2 linked regions of the Phenylobacterium zucineum HLK1 genome follow. The protein of the gene in region 1 binds, or shares a complex with, the protein of each later gene. Links are inferred from orthologs where the notes say so. Each region holds a gene or a part of one and is shown in the gene's direction. Other genes may lie near its edges. The genes, in order: PHZ_RS01345 and dapF.

Region 1 (3,291 bases):
TCCGCAACGCGCTGAACGCCGACGAGGGCAAGGCCCGCCGCGGCGCCCACGAGCCGGCCGAGGCCCCGCCCGAGAGCTTCGACGAGGCCAAGGACTTCCAGATCGCCCGGGCCATGGACGTGCTGAAGTTCGGCTCGGTGGCGGCCACGCCCAAGCTGCCGAAGCCGCAGGCCAAGCTCGCCGGCATCGTGGCCAAGGACAAGGTCGCCGCCGTCAAGCCGCCGCCGTCGGTCACCCAGAAGTAGCGGCCCGTTAACCATGGTGCGGGAGGCTCCCCCGGAAGGAGCCTCCCGCGCGTGGCGAACATCGCACTGCCCCAGTTCAAGCCTCCCGCCTTCAAGCTTCCGGCGCCGGACCTCGCCGGCCTGCTGAAGAGCCCGCTCGCCGGCGTGGCCGCGGCCGCGGCGCTGTTCGCGGGGGCGGCGGTGGCCCTGGTCGCGCTGATGGGCCCGTTCGAGGGCGGCGCCCCGCACGCCCGCCTGCCGCTGGACGCGGCCTTCCACGCCGCCCCGCCCGGCTGGCGCGAGGCCTTGCGGCCCGCGCAGGGCCCGCTCGTCGTCCAGCCCGACGTGGTGCGCCTGTCCGAGCGACCGCTGGCCCCGCTGGCGGCCACCGGCTGGAACGCCCCGGCCGCCCCGCCGGTGCGCGCCCTGGCCGGCGGCGCCCTGCCGGCCGCGCCGATCGCCGGCTTCTTCGCCCCGGGCCCCGGCGGCCCGCTGCCGATCATCGCCCAGGACGGGCGCACGCCGGCCGAGGTCTACGCCCGGCCCTTCACCTCCAACGGCCGGCCGAAGATCGGCCTCGTCGTCGGCGGCCTCGGCCTCAACGCCCGCGCCACCCGCCAGGCCATCGAGACCCTGCGCCCCGAGATCACGCTCTCGTTCGTGGTCTACGCCGAGGGCCTGCAGGGCTGGATCGACATGGCCCGCGCCCACGGCCACGAGGTGCTGCTGGAGACCCCGCTGGAGCCGCTGGACTATCCCGACAACGATCCCGGCCCCTACACCCTGATGACCGACGCCTCGCCGCCCGAGACGGCGAAGAAGCTGGAGTGGATCCTCTCGCGCGCCAGCGGCTACTTCGGCCTGACCAATTATCTCGGCTCCCGCTTCCTCGCCGACGACCGCGCCTACGAGGCCCTGGCCGCCTCGCTGCGGGCCCGGGGCCTGGCCTTCGTCGACGACGGAACCGCCGCGCGCCGGGGCGGGAACGTGCCCCGGGCCACCGCCGAGCGGGTGATCGACGACCAGCTCTCGGCCGGCGCCATCGACCAGCAGCTCCTGGCGCTCGAGGCCGGCGCCCTGCAGCGCGGCCAGGCGCTGGGCTCGGGCTTCGCCTATCCGGTGACCCTGGAGACCGTGGCGCGTTGGGCGAACGAGGTGGAGCAGAGGGGCTATCAGCTGGCCCCCGCCTCGGCGCTCATGGCCCGGAGATGACCGACCTATCCCGCTACCGTCCCAATGTCGGCGTGGTGCTCTTCCATCCCGACGGCCGCGTGTGGTTGGGCCGCCGCGCCGGCGCGGCCCCGCCCTACAACTGGCAGTTCCCGCAGGGCGGGGTGGACGACGGCGAGGAGCTGGAGGCCGCCGCCCGCCGCGAGCTCGCCGAGGAGACCGGCGCGGTCAGCATCGCCTACCTCGGCCGCACCGACGGCTGGATCGTCTACGACTTCCCGGAGGGGATGGGCGGGCCCAAGGCCTGGCGCGGCTTCAAGGGCCAGCGCCAGGTGTGGTTCGCCTTCCGCTTCGACGGCGAGGAGTCCGAGTTCGACCTCGCCGCCCACCACGAGCCCGAGTTCGAGGAATGGCGCTGGGGATACCTGGCCGAGGCGCCGGACCTCGTCGTGCCGTTCAAGCGGCAGGCCTACGAGCAGGTGGCCCGCGCCTTCGCCCCGCTGGCCGCCCGCCACGGCGGCGGCTGAAACCCTCCCCGCGCTCCCGCCTTTCCGTCTAGACTGCGCCCCGGACGAGAGCTCCGGGGGGAGCGAGGCGGAATGACGACAGTGGTGATGGCGCACGGCGCCTTCTGCGGCGGCTGGGCGTTCGAGCGCTTCCGTGCGCCGTTCGAGGCCCGCGGCTGGCGGGTCGAGGCGCCCGACCTGCGCGGCCACGGCGGCCATGCGGCGATGCAGGGCGTCGCCGGCGCCTCGATGGCCGACTACGCCGCCGACCTCGTCCGGTTCTGCGAGCGCCTGGACGAGCCGCCGGTCCTGGTGGGCCATTCCATGGGCGGCCTCGTCTGCCAGATGGCGGCGCGGCGCGTGCGCCCGCGGGCGATGGTGCTGCTGGCGCCCTCGCCGCCGTGGGGCGTGGCGGGCTCCTCCGTCGAGGAGGCGATCACGGCGGTGGGCGTGAACCTGCTGGACCCGTTCTTCTCGGGCGCCGTCGCCCCGGACCGCGCCCTGATGCGCCGCCACAGCCTGGACCGGGTTCCCCGCCCCTACCGCGAACAGGTGCTGGCGCGGGTGGGGCCCGAGAGCGCCCGGGCCCTGCGCGAGGTGCTGAACTGGTGGCTGGACCCGTTCATGACCACCAGCGTCGGACCGGGGCCCCTCCCCGCCCCCGGCCTGGTGGTGGCCGGCGGCCAGGACGTGGTGCACCCGCCGGCGACGGCGCGCCGGACGGCCGAGCGCATCGGCGCCGCCTACCGCGAGATGCCGCAGATGAGCCACTGGCTGCCCGCCGAGCCGGGCTGGGAGGCGGTGGCGGACCTGGCGCTGGACTGGCTGGAGGGGCAGGCCCGCGCCGCCGCCTAGAGGCCTGGGACGGGCCCTAGCCCGCGTCCTTGGTCACCAGCTTCAGTCCGACGATGCCGGCCAGGATCAGGCCCACGCAGAACAGCCGCGCGACCGTGGCCGGCTCCTTGAACAGCACGATGCCGAGGATGACGGTGCCCAGGGCCCCGATGCCGGTCCAGATGGCGTAGGCCGTGCCGAGCGGCAGGCTGCGGACCGCCATGCCGAGGAGGCCCATGCTGGCGGCCAGGCTGACGGCGGTGAAGATCGTGGGGCCGATCCGGGTGAAGCCCTCGGTGTACTTGAGCCCCACGGCCCAGGCGACTTCGAACAGGCCGGCGACGAACAGGATGACCCAGGCCATGGGCTGGCCTCCTTCTTGCGACGGAGGTCGTCCTCCCGGGAAAGGAGACGCGCCGGGGTCGTCCCCGGCGCGCGGGCAGCTCTTAGAACTTGCGTTCCTGGTACTGGAAGGTGGCCAGGTCGTAGGCCTTGTTCACCGGCGTGTCGTCGGGCTTGCGCACCGTCGAGATGTTCAGGCCGATCGACTGGTTCGA
Region 2 (3,210 bases), 120 kb from region 1 along the record:
AGTTCCTGGCCACCATGAGCCACGAGATCCGCACACCGCTGAACGGGGTGCTGGGGATGGCCCAGGCCATGGCGCACGATCCGCTGCCCAGGCGCCAGCGCGAGCGGCTGGAGGTGATCCGCCAGTCGGGCGAGGTGCTGCTGGTGCTGCTGAACGACCTGCTCGACATTTCCAAGATCGAGGCCGCCAAGCTGGAGCTCGACCTTGCACCGCTGGATCTGCACGACCTTGCGGCCCAGGCGCAGGAGGCCTTCGCCCCGCTCGCCGCGTCGAAGGACCTCGAGCTCTCGGTGCGGGCCGCGCCCGAGCTCGCCGGCGCCTGGCGGGCGGACGCGACGCGGGTGCGGCAGATCCTCTACAACCTGCTCGCCAACGCCGTGAAGTTCACCGAGCGCGGGGCCGTGGCCGCCGATCTCTTCCTGGACGCGGCGGGCCAGGTCGTGCTGCGCGTCCGCGACACCGGACCGGGCGTCGCGCCCGAGCGGCTGGACGCCCTGTTCGAGCGTTTCGTGCAGGCCGAGGCCTCGACGACCCGCCGCTACGGCGGCTCGGGCCTGGGGCTGGCCATCTCCCGCGACCTCGCCCGGCTGATGGGGGGCGACATCGCCGCGCAGAGCACGCCCGGCGCAGGCTCGACCTTCACCGTCATCCTGCCGCTGGACCGCGCCGATGCGCCCGAGGTTGTGGGGCCGGCGGCCGCGCCGGCGGAGGTCGCCGCGATCCGGGTGCTGGTCGCCGAGGACAACGAGACGAACCAGCTGGTGCTGAAGACCCTGCTGGGCCAGCTCGGGGTCGAGGTCGAGATGACCGCCGACGGCCACGAGGCGGTCGAGGCCTGGCGGCAGGGGCCTTTCGACCTGATCCTGATGGACGTGCAGATGCCGGTGATGGACGGCCTCGCCGCCACCCGCCGCATCCGCGAGATCGAGGCGCAGACCGGCCGGGCGCGCACGCCGATCGTCGCCCTGACCGCCAACGCGATGTCGCACCACCTGGTCGAGTACGCGCAGGCCGGCATGGACGGCGTCACGGCCAAGCCGATCGAGCTCAGCCGGCTGGTGGAACAGATGAACGTCGCCCTGAGCGGCCGCCGCTCGGGTCCGGTGACGGGGGCCACCGCGGCCGCCTGACCAGGCGCCGAAGCGGCGAGGTGCAGCGCGCGCCGTTCTCGCCTATATGTCCGCGGCCATGGGACGTCCGTTCCTCAAGATGAACGGGCTCGGCAACGACTTCGTCGTGGTCGAGACCCGCTCCGCGCCGTTCGAACCGACGGCGGCGCAGGTGCGCGCGATCGCCGACCGCGCGACCGGGATCGGCTGCGACCAGCTGATCGCCGTCGACCCTGCCGAGGGCGCCGACGCCCACGTCCGCTTCTGGAACGCCGACGGCGAGGAGGTGGGGGCCTGCGGCAACGGCACGCGCTGCGTCGGCTGGCTGCTCATGCAGTCCAGCGGCAAGGACGAGGCGGTGATCGAGACGCGGGCGGGGCGCCTCGTCGCCACCCGCGCGGGCGAGCGGCTGGTCAGCGTCGACATGGGCCCGCCGCGGCTGGAGTGGAACGAGATCCCGCTCGCCGAGCCGCACGACACCCGCGCGCTGGACGTCGTCCTATACCACCACGCCGACCTGATGGCGCCGCCCGGCTGCGTCTCGATGGGCAACCCGCACGTGGTCTTCTTCGTGCCCGACGCCGAGCAGGCGCCGGCGGCCGAGGCCGGCCCCGCGATCGAAGGGCACCCGCTGTTCCCCGAGCACGTCAACGTCGGCTTCGCCCAGGTGAAGGCGCCGGACCGCATCCGCCTGCGGGTGTGGGAGCGCGGCGCGGGGCTGACGAAGGCCTGCGGCACCGGCGCCTGCGCGGCCATGGTGGCCGCCTCGCGCCGCGGCCTGATCGGCCGCCACGCGACGATGGAGCTGGACGGCGGCGAGCTGTTCGTCGAATGGCGCGCGGACGGCCACGTGATCATGACCGGCCCGGCGGCCGTCGACTTCCAGGGCGAGCTGCCGTGAGCGGCTTCGAGGCCCCCTCCGTCTCGACGCGTTCGCGCCGATCCACCTCCCCCCCTTCGCAGGGGAGGAGCGACGTCGACATCGTCACGTTCGGCTGCCGGCTGAACGCCTACGAGAGCGAGGTCATCCGCAAGCGGGCGGCCGAGGACGGCCTTTCGGACGCCATCGTGTTCAACACCTGTGCGGTGACGGGCGAGGCGGTGCGCCAGGCCCGGCAGGCGATCCGCAAGGCCCGCCGCGAGCGGCCGGGCGCGAAGGTGATCGTCACCGGCTGCGCGGCCCAGATCGATCCCGACGCCTTCGCCGCCATGGACGAGGTCGACCTGGTGCTCGGCAACGCCGAGAAGAGCCAGGCCGGGTCCTATGCGCCGACGGCCGAGGCCGGCCGCGTGCGCGTCAATGACATCATGAGCGTGCGCGAGACGGCGGGCCATCTCATCGACGGATTGAAAGACCGCGCGCGGGCCTATGTCGAGGTCCAGAACGGCTGTGACCACCGCTGCACCTTCTGCATCATCCCCTACGGCCGCGGGAACTCCCGCTCGGCGCCCGCCGGCGAGGTGGTCGAGCAGGTTCGCCGGCTGGCGGGCGAAGGCTACCAGGAGGTCGTGCTCACCGGCGTGGACGTGACGAGCTGGGGCGCCGACCTGCCGGGCGCCCCGACCCTGGGCCAGCTGGTCGGGCGAATCCTGAAGCTGGCGCCCGGGCTGCCGCGCCTGCGGCTGTCGTCCATCGACGCGGCCGAGATCGACGCCGACCTGCTGCGGCTCCTCGCCGAGGAGCCCCGGCTGATGCCCTACCTGCACCTCAGCCTTCAGGCAGGGGACGACATGATCCTGAAGCGCATGAAGCGCCGCCACAGCCGCGCCGACGCGCTGAGGCTCGTCGCCGACGTGCGCGCGGTGCGCCCCGACGTGGCCTTCGGCGCCGACCTGATCGCCGGTTTCCCGACCGAGACGGACGAGATGTTCGAGAACACCCTGCGGCTGGTGGAGGAGGCGGGACTCGCGTTCCTGCACGTCTTCCCCTTCAGCCCCAGGCCGGGCACGCCGGCGGCCCGGATGCCGCAACTGCCGCGCGAGGTGGTGAAGGCTCGCGCCGCCCGCCTGCGCGCCGCCGGCGAGGCCGCCCTGGACCGCCACCTGGAGGCCCAGGTCGGCCGGACGCTGCTGGGCCTCGTCGAGCGGCCCGGGTTCGCGC

Evidence for each region.
Region 2: the proteins of PHZ_RS01345 (region 1) and dapF are in contact, whole or in part, in a solved structure (PDB 5YGU), measured with the Escherichia coli proteins. The link is inferred for Phenylobacterium zucineum HLK1 from one-to-one orthologs.

The regions. Positions count from the first base shown.
Region 1 is NC_011144.1:243,002-246,292, reverse strand. The notes cover bases 193-3,176. They hold PHZ_RS01345 (RNA pyrophosphohydrolase), read left to right. Parts: upstream 193-1,432; coding sequence 1,433-1,921; downstream 1,922-3,176. Other genes in these bases: sugE (quaternary ammonium compound efflux SMR transporter SugE), read right to left, coding at 2,772-3,098; PHZ_RS01340 (alpha/beta fold hydrolase), read left to right, coding at 1,994-2,755; PHZ_RS01350 (divergent polysaccharide deacetylase family protein), read left to right, coding at 306-1,436; PHZ_RS01355 (S41 family peptidase), read left to right, coding at 193-245. In the rest of the region: more of PHZ_RS01355, read left to right, coding at 1-192; PHZ_RS22945 (hypothetical protein), read right to left, coding at 3,181-3,291. UniProt on the Escherichia coli protein: Master regulator of 5'-end-dependent mRNA decay.
Region 2 is NC_011144.1:119,423-122,632, forward strand. The notes cover bases 197-3,099. They hold dapF (diaminopimelate epimerase), read left to right. Parts: upstream 197-1,188; coding sequence 1,189-2,010; downstream 2,011-3,099. Other genes in these bases: PHZ_RS00680 (ATP-binding protein), read left to right, coding at 197-1,130; mtaB (tRNA (N(6)-L-threonylcarbamoyladenosine(37)-C(2))-methylthiotransferase MtaB), read left to right, coding at 1,941-3,099. Also shown: more of PHZ_RS00680, read left to right, coding at 1-196; more of mtaB, read left to right, coding at 3,100-3,210. UniProt on the Escherichia coli protein: Involved in the succinylase branch of the L-lysine biosynthesis and in the biosynthesis of the pentapeptide incorporated in the peptidoglycan moiety. Catalyzes the stereoinversion of LL-2,6-diaminopimelate (L,L-DAP) to meso-diaminopimelate (meso-DAP).